4 regions of the Chryseobacterium sp. YR221 genome follow, and region 1 is predicted to be linked to each of the others. Evidence: riboswitches for the same ligand, from Rfam matches in the RefSeq annotation. Region 1 holds a riboswitch; each other region holds the start of a gene.
What was found. Region 1 has a riboswitch for S-adenosylmethionine ahead of B8967_RS14950 (alpha/beta fold hydrolase). Riboswitches for the same ligand answer to the same signal wherever they lie in the genome.

Region 1 (5,898 bases):
TGCTCGTCAAACTGAGTTCTTTCAGTTTGGGTTCTTATTGCTGATGTTTCAAAATTCTCCATATAGTTTTAATTAATTTATCAATATAGCAGTCTAACAATTTAATAATGAGATTCTTCGCAATGCTCAGAATGGTAATTTACAAGTATTGGTAAACTGTTAAATTGTCAGATTGTTACATTAATTTTATTTTATTTCACTTACTCTTAAAATATCTCCGAAAACACCTCTGGCAGTAACCTGCGCTCCGGCTCCGGCTCCCATAATAACAATTGGATTTTCACCGTAGCTTTCTGTATAAATCTCAAAGATTGAATCAGAACCTTTTAACTGTCCTAATGCTGAACTTCCCGGTACGGACACCAATTTCACATCAAGCTGTCCTTTTTCTTCCTGAAGATTCCCATGCAGATCTCCTACGTAACGCAAGACATGACCGGGCTCTTGGTTTTCTTTGATATTCTGATATTCTTCATCCAGTTCTTCCAGTCTTGAGATAAATTCATTTTTCTCTACGGAAAGAAGATTTTCAGGAATTAGATTTTGAATATTAATATCCTGGAATTCGTTGATCAGATCCAGCTCTCTTGCCAAAATCAGTAATTTTCTTGCTACATCATTTCCTGAAAGGTCTTCACGCGGATCCGGTTCTGTGTATCCTTTTTCCATTGCCTCTCCTATAATTGTAGAAAACTTATCATTTCTTACAGAGAAGTTATTGAAGATATAGCTCAGCGAACCTGAGAATACACCTTTGATTCTGGTGATATTTTCTCCTGAAAGGTGTAGTAATTTGATCGTGTCAATTAACGGAAGACCCGCTCCTACATTTGTTTCATACAAATATCGTCTGTTGTTTTTACTCAACGTATATCTTAGTTTACGATATTCTTCAATAGGAAGTGTGTTGAAGATCTTATTGGAAGAAACCAGGTCAAATCCGTTTTCTGCCAGGGCATGGTAGTTTTTCACAAAATCTTTACTTGCCGTATTATCCACAACAATCAGATTTTCCAACTGATTTTCGTTAGAGAATCTGATGAGTTCCTGTACATTTGAGGAGTGCTCTGCAGTCAAAACCTCATCATTCCAATTCGCATCAAAACCTTTTTTATTGAAAGCAATCTTCTTTGAATTGGCTACTGCAACTACTTTAAGATCTATTTTCTTACGTCTTTTAATTTCTTCTGAAGATTGAAGAACCTGTTCAATGAGTGTTTTCCCCACATTCCCGTGACCGATAATAGCCAGATGAACAGTCTTTGGTTTTTTGAATATTTCAGATTCTAAAATATTTCTGGTTTTTTCGTCCTGTGAAGAGGTTACCACGATGTTTACCCTGTTTTCTCCTGATACTTGGTTTAAAAGCAATGGGAAGACATTATTTCTGGCCAGCTCAGCAAGAACTTTATTAAAATCTTCTGCTACAAATCCAAGTACAGAAACATTATTGATACTGTAGATTTGGGAAACTTTCCCTGATTTTCTTTCTGCTTCAAATTCATCGATAAGGCAAGCTACTGCTTTTTCTGCATCATTTTCCTGAACCAAAATAGAGATTCCGTTTTCTATAGCTTGTTGGGAAATCACTCCCACACTGATACGCGCTAAAGTAAGCGCTTTAAAAATTCGTCCGTCAATTCCGATTTCTCCAAGGAAATCTTCTCCTTCAAATTTAATGATTGATCTGTTCTTCAAAAATTTTATTTCGTTAGCATTTTTCATGAGTCTATAAAATATTTTTTATGATAGTATTTAATTGTTGGTATTCCATTAGGAAGGCATCATGCCCATGTATTGATTGGATCTCGTGATAAGAAACATTCTTATTTTTCTCTGTCAGTCTTTCAAAACACATTCGGATTTCAGAAGCAGGAAAGAATAAATCTGTATCAACGGAGATCATGTGCATTCGGGCCTGGATTTTCTCCAGCATAGCTTCTTCTGTATTGATATTCATTAATAGATGATTCATCAGCCTGTACGCTTTTAAACTAAATCTATCGTTTAAAGCATTTCCGTGATAAACCAGCCAGTCTTCCGATTCTAAGCGTTGTTTATCCTTATTGTATTTATTTTGAAATCTGTCATTGAGTGATTGTGGAGTCCGATAGCACAACATGGCATGGATTCTGGCTTTTTGCAGAGGTTCATCTTTATCATTCAGTAAAAATTTCTGAACAAGGCATTGTGCATGAAGCCAGTCATGAGTTTTAAAATCACAGGCGATAGGGATAAATACTTCTGCAAGATCAGGCTTCTTGGAAAGCATTTCCCAAGCAATCCCTCCTCCTAAGGAGCCTCCAATAATGGCATATAAGGTTTCGATATGTAAAATTTCCAGTCCTTTCAAAAAGATATTGGCAATATCTGAAGGAGTGAAATCTTCATAGTCTTCAATTAAAAAATTATCGTAGCCGTTTCCGGGAATATTAAAACACAGAACTGTGTACTTTTTCGTATCAACTATCTGACCGTCGCCAATTAATTGTTTCCACCAGCCTTTTTCTCCGGATACATTTGAGTTTCCGGTCAACGCATGATTGATTAAAATAATAGGTGCAGTGAACAAGTCTTTCCCGAAAAGCTCATAGCTCAACGGGATATGGTATTCCTTTTTGGAATGGGTTTGATACGAAAGATTAATATAGTTTAGTTCTGTTTTCAATTCTATTATTTTTAATACAATTGAAAATGCCACAGGAAATGGCTGAAAAGAACTTCAGTAAGTTATCTGTCCAAAATAATTTTGGTAGAACGTAGCACCTTCTTTGCTTGCACAAAGGGTTGCTAAGGTTTCATAGGGTCTAATCCCTCAACCTTTCTTGATAACATTTTCAATATTTGAATGAACGAATGGTGCAAAGGTAGTTTTTTTCTTTTAATTTCAAAAAAAAATTAATTTAATATTTTAATATCCCCATAAACACAAGTGTTTCAAGCCTATATTAAGAATTATTCAGATGATAGGAATTGGAATTACTTTTCAAAAAAACTAACTTCGTATGGAAAATGATGATATATGACCTCCGAAAAAGAAAGATTACAAGATTCCAAATGGAAAAACTGGGGACCTTACGTAAGCAACCGGCAATGGGGAAATGTACGTGAAGATTACAGCTCAAATGGAAATGCCTGGAACTTTACCAATCATAACAATGCGGAGAGCTATGCTTACCGTTGGGGAGAAGAAGGTATTGCCGGTATTTCCGATGTCAAGCAGCTGTTCTGTTTTGCATTTTCATTTTGGAACAAGAAAGATAAAATTGTAAAAGAGCGATTCTTTGGACTGAGTAATCCTCAGGGAAACCATGGTGAAGACATCAAAGAAATATTTTATTATCTGGATAATACTCCTACTCATAGCTATATGAAAATGGTTTATAAATATCCGATCAATGCATTTCCTTATGATGATCTTGTCACAGAAAACGGCAGACGCAGCAAAAAGGAACCGGAATATGAAATTTTTGATACCGGAATCTTCAACAACGATGAATATTTTGATATTTTCATTGAATACTGTAAGGCTGACCATAATGATATCTTGGCAAGGGTTACGGTATGTAACCGAAGTCAGCACGCTGCCCCTATTGTAGTAGCACCAACAGCCTGGTTCAGAAACAATTGGAAATGGGGATACAATACTTATAGAGGTGAAATGCATACTTCTCATGATGGAAGTATTAGTATTGGGCATGACAGTATTTCAATTAAAAAGCTATACTCCAGAAACGGAAATGCACAAAGTGTATTTTGTGATAATGAAACCAATACTTCTAAGCTTTATGGAGCTCCCAAAACTGAAAATACTTATTTCAAAGATGGTATTAATGATTTCATTATTCACCAGGGAGACACTGTAAATCCTGAGAGGAGGGGAACAAAAGCTTCTTTTCTGATTGACGAATTTATTGAATCCGGACAATGTAAGATTTTTGAATTCAGATTATGTCCTGATGAAACTGATGAGCCTTTTCAAAGTTTCGATGAGATCTTCAATATCCGAAAAACTGAAGCTGAAGAATTTTACCACGAAATTCAAAATGACACCACGGATGAAGATGAAAGAAATGTCCAAAGACAGGCCTTTGCCGGACTTCTCTGGAATAAACAGTTTTATCATTACAATATTGGAAAATGGCTGAAAGGTGACCCCAATTTTGAAGCCCCCAGAAACTTTAATGAATATGTAAGAAATACAGAATGGAATCATCTTCACAATAAGGACATTATTTCCATGCCCGATAAGTGGGAGTATCCGTGGTATGCTACCTGGGATCTGGCATTTCACTGCGTACCCTTGTCTATGATAGATGCAGAATTTGCCAAGGGCCAGCTTTTGCTATTGACCAAGGAATGGTATATGCATCCTAACGGACAGCTTCCTGCCTATGAATGGAATATGAGTGATGTAAATCCACCTGTACATGCATGGTCCTGCTTCAGGGTTTTTAAAATTGATGAAAAAAATAACGGAAAACCGGATCTTTTATTCCTGGAAAAGGTATTCCAGAAGCTTCTCCTGAACTTTACCTGGTGGGTGAACAGAAAGGATAAAAACGGAAAGAATATCTTCGGAGGCGGTTTCCTCGGGCTTGATAATATTGGTGCTTTTGACCGGAATATGGATTTAAAAGACGGGCAACATCTTGAACAAGCCGACGGAACGAGCTGGATGGCTATGTACGCCCTAAACATGATGCGTATTGCCATGGAGCTGGCCCAATATTACCAGGTATATGAGGATATGGCTATCAAGTTTTTTGAACATTATCTTTATATCGCAGAAGCGATGGAAAACCTTGGTGAAGGCACCAAAGGCCTGTGGAATGAGGAAGACGGTTTTTTCTATGATGTTCTTCAGCTTGGAAACGGAGACAGCGTATCTTTAAGGTTAAGAAGTATTGTAGGATTAATACCTCTTTTTGCTGTAGAAATTGTAGACCATAGATTGCTGGAAAAGATGCCGAATTTCAGAAGCAGAATGGAATGGATACTAAAAAACAAACCTGAACTCACTAAACTTGTCTCTCATTGGGATGAGGAAGGCCATGGAAGAAAGCACTTAATGAGCATCCTCCGTAAAAACAGACTGACAAAAGTTTTAACGAGAATGCTAGATGAAAAAGAATTTTTGAGTTCTTATGGGATCCGTGCCATGTCTAAAGTATATGAAGAGAATCCATTTGTATTCTCTGTTCACGGAAGGGAAAATATGGTTTATTATACTCCTGCAGAAAGTGACAGCAGAATGTTTGGAGGAAACAGCAACTGGCGTGGCCCTATCTGGTTTCCTATCAATTTTCTGATTGTAGAAAGCTTACAGCGTTTCCATTACTATTATGGAAACAGTCTTAAAGTAGAGTTTCCAACAGGAAGCGGAGATAAGAAGAATCTTGATGAAGTGGCTCAAAATATCAGCAAGAGACTTTGCTCCATCTTCTTAAAGGATGAACATGGCCAACGCGCTTTCAACGGTGGAAATCCTAAGTTTAATTATGATGAACACTTTAGAGATTATATCACCTTCTTTGAATATTTCCATGGAGACAATGGCCGTGGTGTAGGAGCTTCTCATCAGACAGGATGGACAGCTACTGTAGCCAAACTTATTAAACCCAGACTTACATTTTAAAGAAAACGCTATACTGCATAAAAAAACCGGATGAAACATCCGGTTTTTCTTATTTTTAAAGAAAATAGAATTAAATTTTATCTCCATTAACAAAAACTTCGTATCCGATTTCTACATTCGGCTCTAAAGTTTTTGATACGGAACAGTATTTTTCAAAAGATAATTCTGCCGCTTTTAATGCTTTCTTAGGATCAATTTCTCCTTCCAAAAGGAATTTTACTTTAATAGATTTAAAAGGTTTTGCATCATCTACCTGCACT
Region 2 (5,898 bases), on a different contig from region 1:
GACTGGCAAATAACTGAAGAATGAATGCTGTATAAACGAAAATTTCCTTAAAACTTCCTGTTAAAATAATTACCGAAGCAATAACAGCATGGGCAAAAATAGCTCTTACCGGGATTCCTTTTTTATTACCCGTGGAAAGGGGCTTCCATAGATAGGTATCCTTCGCAAAAGCCTGAGTAAGCCTCGAACCTACCCATAAATACCCACTAATGGTTGCAATCAGTTGTAAGGCAATAAAGATATTCACTATTTTTCCAAAGGTAGAGCCCAGCATATTAACTGCCGCTTCACCCATTACATCTTCTTTTCCTGCCAATTGATTCACTGAGGCATGTTTCAGCATAATGTAATTGACTAAAATATAGCTTACTGTCACAAAAACAGTCCCTATAATCAGAGATTTAGGAAGATTTTTCTGCACATCCTTTATTTCTCCCGCAATATAAGACGCTGAATTCCAGCCTGTATAAGAATAGGTAACAAACACCAGGGAAGTAGCAAAAGCAGGAAGCATGATTTCATTCTGCCAGCTGTCACTGAAATTAAGACTGTTCCCTATCTGGCCAGATTCCGAAAGTCCCACGCCCAAAATAACCAAAACGATAATAAAGGTGATCTTGATTAATGTAAAAAAATTATGAAACCTACTTGAAGCTTTTAAACTAAATGATAAGGCGGCGGCCACCAGAAAAATTGCAGCGATGGCAAAACCATTTCCAAATGTGTATTGAAATACTGAAAGATATTTTGACATGGCTAATGCCGCTAAAGCCACCGGGGAAGAGAAACCGATAATCAAAGATATCCAACTTATAAGGTATCCAAATAACGGATGATAGGTTTCTTTGAGATAAATGAAGTCTCCGCCATTGCCTTTAAAATGGGATCCCAATTCAGCATAGCAAAAAGCCCCGAATAATGCCAGAATCCCACCAATACCCCATAGCAGAAAGATGCTGTAGGTATTGGTAATATCAGATAACTGAAATCCCAGTGTTGTAAAAATTCCGGTTCCTATCATATTGGAAACCACAATGGCTGCAGCTGTTTTCCAGCCGATCTGATGTGAAGGAGTATTCATTAATGATTAAAAATTAAAATTAAGCCTTCCGAAGAAATAGCTACCTAATGTTCCCATTTGTACCGGAGCATATTTAAATACTCCATAATATGAATTTTCATAAATCTGACGATCCGGGAACACATCAAAGACATTATTAGCACCTACGGTAAAGTTGATATTTTTTGTAATATCATACCCTACACTGACATCTGTAATCACTTTCGGTGAAAATTCCTGAACGCTTCCAAAAGGATATCCGTCTCTTATTACTTTACCAAAATAGGTATTTCTTACGAGAAAATTAAACTTTCCTATTCCATAATTCAATCCTAATGAGGCCTTTGTTTTGGGTGATAAAGTTTCTATAATATTGATCTGATCGGGCCCAAAAAACTCATTCTGAGGAGTTCCCAGGTTTTCCGGGAAATGAAAATCTGTAATTTTTGTTTCTGTATAATTTCCAGCAAGGTTCACATTCAGGTTTCCTCCACCCAATTTCCAGTCGTAGGAAATAACCAAATCCACGCCTTTGGTCTCCGTATCAATAGCATTGGCAAAAAACCTACCGCTTTCGACTTCTTTTCCAACCCCTACTACATCAGGATCTGATAATCTGGAATCTGTAATATTACTTGTAATGACAATTCTGTCTTTCACTTTAATGATATAACCATCTAAAGTAATGAATAGTCCTTTCGCCGGTTTTAAAGTAAATCCAAGGCTTCCGTTGACCGAGGTCTCCTGTTTTAACTTATCAAATCCAAGAACCTGTGCCGCTTTACTGTCGTTATTAAAAATTCCTTTAGTTACAATTGTGGACCCTGAAGTTGAAATATCTGCATAAGAATTGTTGAAATACTGCTGTTGCAGAGAAGGTGCTCTGAAACCCGTTCCTACAGCTGCTCTTACCGCATAATTTTTTAGGAACTCATATCGTACAGCAAGTTTTCCATTCAGGGTATTTCCAAAATCAGAATAGTTTTCAAATCTTGCCGCAGCATCAATATTCAGCTTTTTATCCAAATCATAAGATATATCAGCATATACCGCTGTAGAATGTCTGTCTTTTTTTAAGGCATTATCCGGTGAAAAGCCAATGAATGACTGCGATCCCCCTGCTCCTATCACTGTTGATCCCGTACCTGCTACATTTCCGTTGACATCATATTGGGTATAGGATGCAGGATCTCCGGATTTAATCTGATATTGTTCAAATCTGAATTCACCTCCAAATGCTATATTAAACCGGTTTATATTTTTAGAGACGTCAAGATTAAGGGTATTTTGCAGAAAACTGTGTGCCCCGGCATAAAATCGGGTCGGTGATTTTGCTCCTAAAGAAGCATTATTCGTATTGCTTACGTTATAATTGAAAGTATTGTTTCCAAACGTATTGCTTACATCAAAAAGCCAGTTGTTTACATTATATTTTGCTCCGACAGCATAAGAGATATCATATACCTGAGATCCCAGCTCCGCCTGAAATCCGTTGGGATAAAGTGATGAAACAACATTAAACGTTTCACTGGGAAGCCTTCTGAAGCCATATCCTTTTCCCTCTTTGATACTGAAACCACCAAATGAATAGAGTTTAAAATGATCATTAAAAGGATATTCTGAATTAAAAAACAGCTGCGCCTGCTTGATCTGTGCATCTCCGATCTGAAAGTTGAAATCGTCACGGGTTAAACCTCTTTTTCTAATTTCCTCATCATCTGCAGCTCTTGCCGCCTCCGGATCATCTGCGAAAGGATACGCAAAATTATTTCCGAAAATATCCAAATCATGATTTTGAGTCCTCGTTGTTTTCCCTCTGTGGCTTAGCTGTAATGAAAGATTGACATACCCTTCTTTTTTTCCTAATGAAGCCCCATAATTAACTCCTGCCTGGTAGGTGTCTCCATCATTCCTTCCGCTTAATCCGTAAGTAATACTTGCTGAAGCCCCTGCATTTTTTTTGAGTATAATATTGATTACTCCCGCAATGGCATCAGAGCCATACTGAGCTGCCGCTCCATCTCTTAATACTTCAATTTTTTCAATAGCAATAACAGGAATTGTACTCAAATCTGTTCCCACAGAACCATTTCCAACGGTATTCTGATAATTGACCAAAGAAGTGGTATGTCTTCTTTTTCCATTAACCAATACTAAGACCTGATCCGGGCCCATTCCTCTTAATGTTACAGGATCAATATGCTCGGTTCCGTCAGAAGCAGACTGTCTTACGGAATTAAATGAGGGAATAACATAGTTCAATAAATCCTGAACCGTTATTTGGGGGGATGCTTTCTGTATTTTTTCAATATTAATAACATCTACGGGAACTGGTGTCTCTAGTTTTGTCCTTTTAACATTACGATTTCCTACGATGATAATATCTTCAATTTGTTTTCCTTTTTCTTCCTGTTCCTGGGCAGCGATCCCAATGGTGCCAAGCAATAATACAGCTATGCTTACTTTTTTCATCTTTTGTTCCTGCAAAAATTATTATACATTCCGAGAATCAATCCTCAGACACACAAGACTTCAAGAAATGGAATTCATATAAGAATATTGACTTCAATTATCTCCCCCATCGGGTTGGAATTAGCACCTTTACACTTCTGGAATTGTGTAGGTTGCTAAGGTTTCTTTGGGCCAAATCCCTCCACCTTTCTTGATAAATCTACTGCAAAAGTAGACTATTTTTTTCAATATGCAAAAGCCGTTTTTACGATTTACAAACACAGCATAAAAAAGGCTTATGAAAAATTTCATAAGCCTCCCTAATAAAAGTAATTGTAATTGAAGTGAACTATTTTATGTAAAGGGAATACAGTGATTCTACATGAAGACTGCTTATCCTTTAATAATCTTTTTAGAAACGGTCTGTCCGTTTTTTAATTTTATTTCTACAATGTATAAACCGTCCGGAAGTCCTGTCATATTAACCTGATCATTTGAAAACCCGGCGTCCATCTTTTGTCCTACCGTATTCGTTATCATTATACTTTCAATCGAGGAATCTGCTTTAATGGTAAGAATTCCTTTTGTTGGATTGGGATACATCCCTATGCTGTTATGATTTAGTCTTACCTCCGAAGTAGCAAGTGCCGAGGTAGGTTTAATACATCTTACTGATGCTCCCTGCCCTCTGGGTGCCCCTGCTGAGGCATTAGCACTTATGGTCCCTACGTACAGATATTTCCCTCCAAGTCCGGATACATCCGAACTCCAGAAATACCCTCTCTTTCCTACAAAAGTAAAACCAGCATCTGAAGAACTGCGATATCCTCCTGCAGGCAATTTCAGATGACTGCTGTAAGCGCTTGCGGGGGCCGTAACACTTTCAAGGCTAACAATACTTGACCAGTCTGCCTGTGTTGGCATTCTCCAATCGGCACCTATTGCCTTGCATGGGTCTACCCCCACTGTCTTTCCTAGCCCATCTATGTTCTTTGCGGTCCATTCATCATTAGCTTCAAGAGTAGACCACCACGCGGGTGTTCCTATGATGTACGAGCTCACCCCTGCTAAACCGTCCGGCCTGTTAGGAGTAGGAGCAGAAACTGTGGCTGAATTTCTTAACTGATGGCCGTCATCCCATCTTCCCCACTGAAAGAGATCTCCATATGAAGCTTCATCATCCAGAGAAGAGGCTACTTTAGAGCTTCCCAGGTTCTGCTGCAGCCATATTTTTCCATCATTAGCTCTTACAGTCGTATAAGAAACTGTTTGGCCCTGATAAGTAAATTTCACACATCCTACATCTCCAGGATTATTTCCAGGGTCTGCATTGGTACAGTTTTGAGGATTTCCCTGCGCATATAAACCATTCAAAGCGATGAGTATCAACATCATTCCCGCGCTTAGTTTTCTTATCACAAAATATAGATTTTCAAACATAATCAATATTATTTTTAATTATTCTAAATTTAATTTAATTTTGCGCAAAAGTAGCTTACCCGTTTAATTCAGAGTTATCATTTCCCAACTTTTAGTTATCCGATATAGGAGTTATATATGAACACCATCAAAAATAACACTGATTATGAGTAATTTAGAAGAAGAAAAGATATTATTTGCCTCAGATAATATTAGCATAGAATTTTGTTCTGAACGATATTCAAAAACCTCAATACTGGAAGCTGGATCGAGTTTTAACCTACTCTTTCTATTGGGTTCGGACATATATCTTGAAAAATCTGCCGGTCATCTTCCAATAGTATTCAGAAAAAATCAATACATTCTTTATTATTCATCAGAGGAAAACAGAGCAGAATTACGATCTGATAGTCAGGAAGCATTACAATATCTGCTGATCCGGATTGACTATCAATATATTAATCACCTTATCAATCCCCAATCCAGTGAGGAAAGTGCTGATATACTGGAAAATATGATGAGAAACAGCTTCATCTATTTTCATAAAGAAACACCCCCCACCATGACTGTTGAAATGCATATGATTCTTAAAGAAATCATCGGATCTTCAAAGAAAGGTATTATTCAGAAGTTATTTATTGAAGCCAAGCTCATCAAGCTGCTTATTCTTGTATTCGAACAGTTCCACGAAAAAAACAGCGCACAATCAGCCCCAAAGGCCCCTGAAATGATCAAGAAATATATCGATGAAAATTACCACAGAAATATAAAGGCTGAGGAAATAGGAAAACTTATCGGGATTAATCAGAATATAATCCGGCAGGAATTTAAGAGTCAATATCATATAACCATTTCCCATTATATTTCTGAACTAAGAATGCTGAAGGCAAAAAAAATGATTACCAACAGTGATGTAATGATCAAAGAAATCGCTATTGAATGTGGGTATGAATATGTACAGAATTTCA
Region 3 (5,898 bases), on a different contig from region 1:
ATGATATGTTGAAAGGACACTCCAATATGGATATTCATTCGGGGCAAAACTACTTTACCGACGACACTCTAAACTTCCAGACCCAAACTGATTCTAAACACCGTTCTGATTTTACTTCCCAAATGCTGAACCTTTATTTTGATCAAAAGCTAGGAGATCATAAGCTGAGTTTTGGAGCTAATTATTATGGAAACCTTCCGGATACTCAGGTCAATTTTAAAACCATAAATATGGCAGATCATTCAGAACAAATGGTCAGAAATCTATCTTCGGTGGACTATAAAATCTATTCCGGACAGGCTGATTTGACTTTAAATCTTAAAAATATTCAAGTTGAAGCCGGTACCAAGTACAGCCAGTTTTCGAACAACTCAGCTATTGAGTATTATAATATGATCAGTGGAAATTATACCATTGACCCGAAAAAAAGCAATCTTTTTAATTATAATGAAAAAAATTATGCAGGTTACTTCAGTGCAAGTAAAGATTTTGGTGAAAAATGGTCTGCAAAAATAGGCCTACGTTACGAATATACCGATACAAAAGGATTTTCACCCACCACAGAGTCTCAGTCTGACAATAGGTATGGAAAACTATTTCCCACTGCCTATATTTCTTATAAGGCTGATGCTAACCATCAATTCAGTCTTACCTATTCCAGAAGGATTAACCGCCCTTATTTCCGGGCTTTAGATCCTTTCCGCTGGTACTCCAATCCAAATACTTATTATACCGGAAATCCAAGCCTCCAGCCTTCATTCAACCATAATATTGAAGTCAATTATATCTTTAAAAATAAATTCTCAGCTAATCTCTACTACCAGAGAACCTTGAATAATTTTGACCAGATCACATTTTTAGATGGAATCCAGCTAACCAGTACTTATCAAAATTATTACAATCAAAACAATTATGGGATCAATCTTAACTATACAGATACTTTTTTCAAAATCTGGGAAAGCAATCTTTCTGCATCCTTCAGCTATAATGAAACCCAGATTACCCAATTCAATGCCGTCCCTAAAAGTGGGCAAGCCTTCTATTATTCTACCAACAATACTTTCAGACTCAATAAAGCCAAAACGTTTTTTCTGTTTTTAAATTACTGGCATAATCTTCCATCAAGGGATGGGTATATGTCCGTCAGAAACAGGGCCAGTGCTGATGCCGGAATAAAAATGAGCTTTGCAGAAAAAGCATTGCAGATTAACCTTTCGGTAAGTGATATCTTTAAACAATCCGGATATAAAGCCAATATGTATTTCTCCGATAATACACAGTCTTTCAATAATTATTGGGACGCCAGAAGGCTGACCTTAAGTATCACCTATAATTTCGGCAACCAGAAGCTGAAAAATGAGGAGAGAAAAATTAATTTTGAAGAAAAAAACCGGGCACAATAATGAAATCCACCTGTTTATTCAAACAAAAAAGCAGAGATTAAGTCTCTGCTTTTGCTGTCTTCTGCTTAAAATTTAAATTCTACTCTCGCAAACACAAAGCGTCCTCCGATACCATACTGAGAAACCTGTCTGGAATAAACAAACTGATTATCTGCCGTTAATGAGCTTATATTAGGGCTTTTGGAAGGAAGTATATTGAAGAGATTATTACTTCCAATGGTTGCTGAAATATTCTTATTAAAATCATAACCCACCGAAAGATCCGTCACAAAGCGGCTATTTAATACAAAATGCTCCCCACTTTCTGTGATGCCATCAAAATTGGCATCCACAACATCTGCATCTGTCACTTTACCGAAAAAAGAATTTCGAAGTACAAGACTAAAGTCTGATAATTTCAGGGTATTGGATAATGTTGCTTTTATCCGGGGTACAGCCTCTTCGAAATAGACTCTGTTCGGCTCAGAAAAATAATTATCTATCTGGCTTACTAATTTCGGGGATGCGTGGATATCTCCAATTCTTTTGGTTTGGTTCAGGTTGATGCCCAAATTATTTTCCAGGGAAACACCTGATGAAATTTTCGAAGTCTGAGAAACTGTAATATCTAGTCCTTTTGTCTGAGAATCCACAGCATTGGCAAAAAAATTAGCAGCGCTTGCTCTTGCCACGTCAAAAGCATCCTGAAGAACTGCCTGATCTGAACCTGGGGTAAAGCTACCATTAGGACGGAAGAAAAGGTCCGTAAGGACTACCCTGTCTTTTATTTTTATATAATATACATCGGCTGTGAATGCCAGGCTTAATGCCGGAATTCTCCATGTAATTCCCGTACTGTAGGATTGTGATGTTTCCTGCTTTAATTTTGGAATACCAAGAGCCTGTGCTGCCTCAGAATTATTCCTGAAAGTACCTACCTGTGTTGTTTTCCCTTGCTGAATCAATGTGGAAGTAGAGCTGTAATAAATCTGAGCTAAAGAGGGTGCTCTAAATCCTGTAGACACGGCACCTCTCCAATTGAAATTGGGTGCCAGTTTTACATTTGTTGCCAGCTTATAATTAAATGTAGATCCAAAGTCTGAATAGTTTTCATAGCGCAGAGCACCTTCCAGTAACCATCTGTTTGTTACTTCAAGCTCCACATCAGCGTAGGCCGCTACACTATTCCGACTTCCGGAAACAGCATTTTCAGGACTGAAACCAGGAAAAACCTGAGCTCCTGCCGGTCTTATATTTCCAAAAAAGTCTGTTACTTTTTCATTTTCAGGTGTATTGGCAGTAACCACATTCCCAAAAATATCATAAGAAGCATAAGAGTTTTCCTTTCCGGCGTTTACTTTGTAGTTTTCATATCTGTATTCTCCTCCAAACGCGAGGTTAAGGCCATGCAATACATTATATTTCTTCGAAAAATCAAGATTGACCGTATTCTGTGAAAACTCAGATCCTCCAGCTTCAAAACTTCTTGGAGAATAGTCTGTCAGAGAGGCATTAAAGGTGTTCACAACACCAAAGCTAAAGGCATTTTTCCCAAATGTATTACTGAAATCTACGTTCCAGCCATTCCATTTTCCTTTAATTCCTGCTGCAAGGGAATAATCATTCACTGTCGCTTCAATCTGAGGCAGATATCCATTAGGAGTAACTGCATTGATGTTTCTTTCGTTATTTGGAAGACGATAAAAACCACCAGCATTTCCAAGACGGTAGCTGTATCCCCCAAAAGAATAGACTTTCCAATCGTCATTAACCGGTATTTCAGAATTAAAGAAAAGCTGTGCCGACTGTAATTTAGACTGCCCGGCTCTAAGACTGAAGTCTTTTCTTTCCAGTCCCCTGTAAGCAAGCTCCTGACTGGTAAAATCACCACCTAATAGCCCCTGAAGGTCAGAAATACTGTTTGCATTGGAAATCTGAGACTGAAAACCGGAGGAGAAATAATCAACTTTTGTTGCATATTGTTTAATGGTACTGATGATCTGCTGGGTATTGGACGTGTTTTTGATATTCTTATACAGCCCATCAATATTAACACCATCCTGCAAAGCTCTGTAATTGACAGCGTTGTAAGCATTGAAAATATCTCCTTCCCGAACACCTGCTCTGGAATAAGGATCGCGGTATTGTGCGGAGGTTGTAATATTAAAAAAACCGGCTTTTCCGATTTTTGCTCCGTAATTAAGATCCACAGAAATGGTCTGCCCGTCAACTCCTCCCGAAAAATTATTAGCAACAGGTGAAGCATATCCTCCTAAAAATACCTGTCCGGAAAGTCCCAATCTTTTTTTCAGCCCCAGGTTAACAACACCGGCAATGGCATCAGATCCATATTGAGCGGAAGCGCCATCCCTTAGCACCTCTATCTTATCTAAAGCAAAAGCAGGAATTGCATTAAGGTCGGTTCCTACAGAACCTCTTCCCGGAGTAAGTGTTACGTTAATCAAAGAAGACTGATATCGTCTTTTTCCGTTTAGCAACACCAAAACCTGATCCGGACCCAAACCTCTTAAAAGGGCAGGATCCACGAAATCAGTACCATCATTAACGGTATGTGAAGTAGATGAAAATGAGGGAACGATATAGTTTAAAGCCTGACTGATATTATTGACAGGACTTTGTTTTAGAATTTTTGAAATATTAATGATATCTACCGGAACCGGAGTATCAGTTAATGATCTTCCGGAACCTCGTGATCCCAGGATTACCACATCGTCTATTTTTTTGGACTGTACTGTATCAGACTGCGCGTAATAAAATGTTGTAATAAAGGCAGCTGAAGTGATAAGGATTTTTTTATTGAAATGATACATGTGTTTTATTTTTTTGTTGTGAGGATCTACTTTTGAGCACTACAAATCCTGTAACCTTAAATTTTAAGGTTAGCATAAATGTTTGAAATGTTAGTATTATTTTTTAGAAATGGAAAAGGCTAGCAACAACAATACATGCCCATGTAGAAATGGCATGAGAAGATATCAGAATAATGAAGCCCGTCTTCATAATCTGAGGAATAAAAATTGACATGCGTAATGAGATTTCCCGTGTCTTTAAACATTGATTTTAACTTTAAAACAAAAATTCAAGATGGGAGAAATGATAGAATGATAAACATTTTTTCCGGAAGATCCGGCTTATCGATTGCAGCACCTTGCTTGTTTTTGCAGGTTGCTATCCCATCTAGAGATTCTTGATAATTACCTGGCAAAGATATAATTATTTCAGAAATAAAAAAATATTTGACATAAAAAATTAATTTCCATCATTTTATCGTAACAAATTCTCCTTTTGAGCGTCTAACGGAATAGTAGTAAAAAACATTATGAAAAAAACTGTATTCGCTTTATCACTTGTAAGCTCGGTTTTAATTTTTTCTCAGGAAAAAAATAATAACCAGCCTAAAGAAAAACAAATTGACGGTGTAGTGATCACCAAAACTAAAAAAGCAGTTGAACAAAAAGCAGACCGTACTGTTTTTGATTTCTCTGAACAGCCTCAGCTCAACAACGGGAATGTATTGGAAGGGATTAAAAAACTTCCGGGACTTGTAGCTACAGACATCGCGGGAATGATGTATCAGGGAAAAATGCTGGATGTTTATCTTAACGGAAGACCTTTAAACATTACTTCTAATGAATTAAACTCATTTCTTGAAGGCATGCCTGCCAATTCTGTAGAGAAAATTGAGGTGATTACCCAACCGGGCGCAGAATTTCCGGCAACCTCCGGAGGAGCCATCATGAATATTGTTACGAATAAAAATGCCAACAAATACTTAACAGCTACTTATTCCGGGAATTACACGTTCACAAACTATGATAAGTATAGAAACAGGGTAACTAACTCAATTAACCTCAACGCCAGAAATAAACTCTTCGGATGGCAGCTTAATGTTGGCCAAAACTATCGTGAAAGTATGCTTAATACTCAGCAGGACAACCTTCTGTCTGGAAATACAGACCGATATGCCCGTGGATATTTTGCAAAATCAGGGGTAACCTTTGAGCTTGGGCAGGACAGATTATTGCTTAACTACGACATTTACCACAATAATAATGATAACTATACTCTAAGTAATGGTCTTGCTGATCTCCTTGTCAGCCAGGATCCTGATGTTTATAAAGAAGCTAAATTTGATGCTTTTGATGCAGCACGTACCAACAGCCTGAGACAAGAAGCTGTGGTGACCTATCAAAAGCGTTTTGCAGACAAGTCCCAAAAGCTGGATTTTCAGTTTGGCTATACAAAGTCTGATACCAAGTTTTCTCAGGATAATTTCTTTCGGGAAGGTTTTTATACAGAAAATGGGAAACCTTTTGGCTATGTAGGAGGGAATGATATTCTCAACAACAAATCGGATATGAGAATAGCCAACTTCAAAGTTGATTACTCACAACCCATTAAACTTCTTGATGGTGGAAAGCTAAGTGCAGGAGGGTTATATGAAAGACAGGATTATGATACTAAAAGCTTTGGATTGACTAATTTAGAATATCAA
Region 4 (5,898 bases), 150 kb from region 1:
TCTACATCATTAGCCTGGTCGGTAGGAGCTGTTGCCAGGTCACTTTCACAGCTGGTCAGTACCCATGCTGCGAGTAAGGCAAAAGATAAATATTTTAATTTTTTCATTGTTTCAATTTTTAAAAGTTAAAGAGTTGCCTGAAGTCCAAAAGTGATTGTTCTCATCGCAGGATACCTGTAATAAGTAGTACCGTCCAATGCCTGTTCAGGATCCATTCCTTTATGTTTATAGAAGGTCAGAAGATTTTCTGCCTGAACATAAATTCTGAACTTTTTAAGTCCCAGTTTTTCAAAATAGTCTGAAGGAAGGGTATATCCCAGACTTACATTTTTAAGTCTTGCATAGGTCCCGGAATATAAAAATCTCGAAGAATTGGACGTCCAGTTATTGGTAATTGTGCTCAATGCAGGTACATCCGTATTAGGATTTTCAGGCGTCCATCTGTTTAACATTTCTACGCTCCACGCACGACCTCCGGCACTTCCGTTATGCATAATTGAGGTATAATCGGTATCAAGAATTTTACCCCCGATTTTGAAAGTCAGCAATCCTGAGAAGTCGAAATTCTTATAGGTAATACTTGTACTAAGCCCTCCGGTTACTTTTGGCAGCGCAGATCCCTGCAGTGTTCTTGTTGCTTTTGCATATTCAGAAGTAGTACCTTCCACTGTATTTCCATTAGCATCTGTACTGATGGTTTTCCATAATGGTCTTCCGTTACTTGCGTCTACCCCTACCCATTCCGGAATATAGAAATCATATACAGAACCACCTACCTGTAACAACTTTGTTCCGGTAAGGATAGAACCTTTAGGTAATTTCGTAATCTTATTATTCAATGTACTCAGGTTAAGATCTAAATTCCATTGGAAATCATCCGTCTTAATTGGTGTTGTAAAAAGAGAGAATTCAAAACCTGTATTTTTTATGGTTCCGATATTGGCCGGAAAATCATTAATTCCCAAAGACGGAGCTACTGGCATATTAAATAGAAGATCCTGGCTTTTTCGCTCAAAATACTCGATATTTCCTTTCACTCTGTTATTAAGAATCGCAAACTCTAATCCTACGTTCAGATTAAGATTCGTCTCCCATTTTAATTCGTTGGTTCTCGCTTTTTCAAGTACTGCCCCCGGCTCACCAAGGTTATTATAAAATTTATAAAGCTCCTGATAAGCGTAATAAAGAGGGAGTTTATTAGGCTGTAATAATTTATCATTCCCCTGTCCTCCATAACTTGCACGAAGTGTCAACTGATTAAAGAAATTCAGATTTTTGATAAATTCCTCATTAGAGATTTTCCATGAACCTCCTACAGACCAGAATTTTCCCCAACGGTTATCCTTAAAGAATCTTGAAGAACCATCGGCTCTTCCTGAAGCTGACAGGAAATAGGTATTATTAAAATCATATTCCACTTTTCCAAGGTAACTTAGCAGGCTGACCTTATCACTGTTTCCACTGAAACTTCCCAATAAAGCGGCAGCATCCGGCTCATAGTAGTAGGGAAGTGAAAACTGACTTCTGGTCCCGGAAATTGTTTGATAATCATATTTATAAAATTCCTGACCTGCCAACACATTAAAGTGATGCTTTCCGAATTTTTTATCAAAAGTCAGAATATTACTCGTGGTATACGATAAAGTTCTGCTGTTTGACTTTGTGACCGATCCTCCAATCTCACTACCCTGCCCAATAAGCGGGTTTGAGTAATAATGTCCATTATAGTTGACCAAATCTACAGAAAAACTGGTTCTGAACTTCAATTCAGGTAAGAATGTGAAATCCATGAAACCTTTTCCGGAGAAGTTATCTTCTTTATTTTCGTTTTTATCCAAAGGTAAAGTTGCTGCCAGATTTTGATTCTGAAGAGCGTTGGTAGGCCTGTATTTTCCAAAATCGTAAATTCTGTTTCCGGCACCATCCAATACATAAGACCCATCCGGATTTCTCTCATAATAAGGATAGAATGAAGGAACAGATCTTGCTGCCTGGATAACATTGCTTGTATTGGAATCTGAAGACGTAGGAGCCTGTTGAATACTGTTGGTATAACTTAGGTTTACCCCTACATTCAACCATTTCTTAACTTCAGAATTGAGTTTTAACCTTGTGCTGTATTTTTTAAATCCGGATTCAATGGCAATCCCTTTATCATCAAGATATCCCAATGAGAAAAAGTAATTGCTTTTTTCACTTCCTCCACTGATATCCAGATCTACCTGATTTCTCGAAGCCACTCTCTGTAAAACATCTCTCCAGTCATCATTCCATAAAGGTGTCGCCCCGGATAATAGTTTTCCGTCTGTACCTACAGGTTTTGAATAATTGGCTCCGTAAGGATTGATACCCAGCTCAGAAATAAGATTATTGGTAGCCATCTGAGCCGCCTGCTGTCCATTGATCTGACTGGATCTGTATCCGTTTCTCAATGCTTCCCAATACAGTTGAAAATACTGATCCGTATTGACTTGTTCGTAATCTTTTACCGCTCTGGTGGAAAAACCCTGGCTCATATTAAAATTGATTCGGGCTTCTCCTTTTTTACCGGATTTAGTCGTAATAATGATGATCCCGTTCGCTCCTCTTGATCCATAAAGAGCACTTGCCGTAGCATCTTTCAGTACACTGATTGATTCTATATCATTAGGGCTTATAGAGTTCAGATTTCCGTCAAAAGGAATTCCGTCTACCACATATAAAGGATCGCTGGATGCACTGATAGAACCAATTCCTCGGATCCTGATTGTTGCTGTAGATCCCGGCTGTCCGGAAGAACTTGTTGTCTGTACTCCTGCAACCTGTCCTTCCAATGCTTTTGTAATATTGGTAACAGGTCTGTTGTTAATTTTATCACTGGAAATAGTTGCCACAGAACCGGTGTAGCTGGTTCTTTTAGCCTTTCCGTAGGCTACCACCACCACTTCATCAAGCTCCTTCTCATTGAGTGTATCTTTTTTAGCCTTGGTATTCTGTCCGCTTAAGCTTCCTATTCCTAAAAAGAATACCGCTACAGGGGGAATCCAAATTTTTGAGCTAATCAAATTTTTATTAATCATAATCAATTTTGTTTATCATATATTAAAATTTTGCCCTTTGCAGATAATACAGCAAAGGGCATCGATAAATACGATAAACCTAATGCTTATTTTTCCTTTAAAGGCTGAATGTAACACCTTGCGCGAGAGCAGGTTGTTAAGATTTCATTGGGTCAGTTCCCTCCATCTTTCTTTATAAGCCGATCGAAATATGTCTGCAAATCTAGAAATATTTAGTCTACAAAACAAGTAGACTTATAATTTTTCATGATAATTTTTCAAAAATTAACTTAATATTTTATTAAAAAGCCGATAAAATAAGGACTTATAAAAATTGACACTTTAGCAAACATGAGAAATATCATTAATAATAATTGAATCAATACACTCTGTGTGCATGGAAATAAAAAAATGACGCCAATGGCGTCATTAAATTTTATCTGAGTAAGAATTTTTTAGGAATTACAAATAATAACTCACTTATTAAGATCAGTAAAGTCTCTGGATGGATACAAAAACCTCCAGTGTATTATCTGAAGTATTGGAATCTGAAGTCGTATTACCATTCCCTGCACTTGTAAAAGATTTGTTATCTATACGGAGTGCATAGTACACTCTGTACCATTTGTTGTCAGCAGTAGTAATATCAAAAGTTACCGTTTCGTTTCTTCCATAGGTAAGATAAACCCCATCATCAAACTGTGCATAATTATTAGGGAAAATTAATAAGTTAGCGCCATGTGAGTCACCTGTATGGGTAGACACTTCAGAAACCCATACTTTTGCATTGGCAGTAGTGATATTATAAAGACGCGGATCAAAATTAGTAGCTGCCCCGCTTGAGTCAAATGCATTGGGAGCAGTAATAAAAGCATCCACTCTGAACGTATTATTGATCACGGGAAGATCATTAAGAAACTGGCTTAAAAGAAATGATGTTGTCTTGCGCGGAATTGAAGAATGATAATAAACCAACTCTCCGGGAGCAATCACAGCTCCGGCTCCTACTGTTGCACTACAGGTCTGTCCGCCAATATTTAATGCAAAAGTAGTCAGTGTAGGGCTGGAAGCCGTAGGTACACCTGACACTGTATAGCTAAGAATTCCTGATCCTACATTAAAATTTCCAGCAGCCAGTGTTGCTGTAAGCCCATTTACAGGCCCCACAGTCTGTGCCGGATAGACTCCTCCGTTTCCTCCGGTGTAAGGAACAGTCATTGTTCCGGTATAGGGAGTTCCTGCCGTATAGGTTCCTGGAGAAAGTGTGACTCCGTTACAGGTAATAGATCCTAAAGTTCCGGGCGCAAGAGAACCATTATTGAATGTTCTCCATTCAGTTCCGTTCCAAAATACGTAACCGACATAGCCTAGCCCTGCGGTTCCCAAATTGTATACAAGTAATCCCGCAGCCGGTGAAGGGATGGTAGCCCCATCCGTCTGAGAAGTCAAGGCAACTTTTGGCCCCAAAAATCCTTTTTTACTACCCACTGCAAGAGCGTCAACATTCACATCAAGCATTGCAGATGCATTAGGCACCGTAGTACCAATCCCAACGCTACCAGAAGAAGTTACAGTAAAATCATTGGATTGTTGTACAGCTGTTGGAACTCCTGTCGCATTGTTATCTTTTAAGCCATCTACATGGAAACTTCCTTGTGGATTCGCTGTATTAATACCTACCTGGGAGTAGGCCAATCCTGAAATAATTGTTGTCAATAAGAATAGTGTTTTTTTCATTTTTCGAATTATTTTTTGTTAAAAAGTTGACAAAAGCTTCTTTGAGGTGCCCTATCAAAGCATGATCAATTGTGTTTTAAATCTGGAATTTTTTTTCTAAAAATATTGGAAGAGCACAGCAAAGTATAGCTAAGAAAGAATGGAGTTTGAAACTTTTTCAATAGAGTAAGGACATTTATTCGGTACATTTGTTTGATACAATTTCTCCTGCAAAACTAACTGTATCATTAAATCAAAAAATAAAAGTATAAATCACAATCTTGAAAATGATTTAAATTTTATATATCTTTGAAAACCAAAACAATATCCTAATGAATTATGATAATTCATTAATTTATTCCTTATAACACAGATTTTAGATGTCAGAAGTAAACACAAAGAATGTACAGATAGAAAAATTTAAGCTTGAACTAATGGATAGGTATACTATTCTTATGCTACTGGTTTTAGGAGTATATGCCGTAATCTTCACATTCTTTATTCATGACAAAATGATGTCCTGGTATTTAATGATCGGGTTATTTTTTTCCGGTTATACCTATTCAATTGTAAGAAAAAAATATCCGATAAGCCTTATAGTGCATCTGTATCTACTATTTGCCCCTATTTACAACTTCTATATTATGCTTGCCTTCTGGAATAATTCTGTTGCAAGTTTTTGTTGGCTGCTTCCCATCCCACTGGGAGCCTATATTTTCTTTTCCAAAAAAGAAGTATTACTGTATGTGGCTTATATATTATTATTAATTATTACCGGCTATATTGCAGCCAATAACTTCAACTTTACTTTTCCTGAGCATACCCAAAAAGAGGTAATGTTTACAGATACCATCCTTTTTATTTCAAATATTTTAGTTGTTTCATTATTAATTTATTATAAAGATAAGATCCGAAAACTGGAAATTCTATCTCAAATAGAATCCACTGTAATTCGAAAAGATGAAATACAGACTCCTACTGAAAACTCATGGGATGACATTGATGTTGAAAGCATGAAAAAACTATTTGAAAAAATAGAAACCGCCATGACCGAGAATAAACTTTTTAAAGATGACAAGTTCAATCTCTCAAAACTGAGCGTAGCACTAGATGTCAACAGCACTTATATTTCTAAAGCTATACG

Region 2: another riboswitch for S-adenosylmethionine. It lies ahead of B8967_RS18085 (TonB-dependent receptor plug domain-containing protein); the one in region 1 lies ahead of B8967_RS14950 (alpha/beta fold hydrolase).
Region 3: another riboswitch for S-adenosylmethionine. It lies ahead of B8967_RS18420 (TonB-dependent receptor plug domain-containing protein); the one in region 1 lies ahead of B8967_RS14950 (alpha/beta fold hydrolase).
Region 4: another riboswitch for S-adenosylmethionine. It lies ahead of B8967_RS14195 (SusC/RagA family TonB-linked outer membrane protein); the one in region 1 lies ahead of B8967_RS14950 (alpha/beta fold hydrolase).

What each region holds. Positions count from the first base shown of each region.
Region 1 is NZ_FWXM01000004.1:556,088-561,985, reverse strand. It holds gene B8967_RS14960 (O-succinylhomoserine sulfhydrylase) at 1-62, opposite strand, end outside; gene B8967_RS14955 (ACT domain-containing protein) at 187-1,725, opposite strand; gene B8967_RS14950 (alpha/beta fold hydrolase) at 1,730-2,668, opposite strand; SAM riboswitch class I at 2,728-2,835, opposite strand; gene B8967_RS14945 (MGH1-like glycoside hydrolase domain-containing protein) at 3,023-5,638, shown strand; gene B8967_RS14940 (OsmC family protein) at 5,709-5,898, opposite strand, start outside.
Region 2 is NZ_FWXM01000006.1:215,296-221,193, reverse strand. It holds gene B8967_RS18090 (APC family permease) at 1-1,081, opposite strand, end outside; gene B8967_RS18085 (TonB-dependent receptor plug domain-containing protein) at 1,088-3,532, opposite strand; SAM riboswitch class I at 3,627-3,732, opposite strand; gene B8967_RS18080 (T9SS type A sorting domain-containing protein) at 3,905-4,951, opposite strand; gene B8967_RS18075 (AraC family transcriptional regulator) at 5,097-5,898, shown strand, end outside.
Region 3 is NZ_FWXM01000006.1:292,527-298,424, reverse strand. It holds gene B8967_RS18425 (outer membrane beta-barrel family protein) at 1-1,403, shown strand, start outside; gene B8967_RS18420 (TonB-dependent receptor plug domain-containing protein) at 1,469-4,213, opposite strand; SAM-I-IV-variant riboswitch at 4,505-4,602, opposite strand; gene B8967_RS18415 (outer membrane beta-barrel family protein) at 4,723-5,898, shown strand, end outside.
Region 4 is NZ_FWXM01000004.1:401,375-407,272, reverse strand. It holds gene B8967_RS14200 (RagB/SusD family nutrient uptake outer membrane protein) at 1-107, opposite strand, end outside; gene B8967_RS14195 (SusC/RagA family TonB-linked outer membrane protein) at 126-3,059, opposite strand; SAM riboswitch class I at 3,143-3,240, opposite strand; gene B8967_RS14190 (hypothetical protein) at 3,528-4,775, opposite strand; gene B8967_RS14185 (helix-turn-helix domain-containing protein) at 5,135-5,898, shown strand, end outside.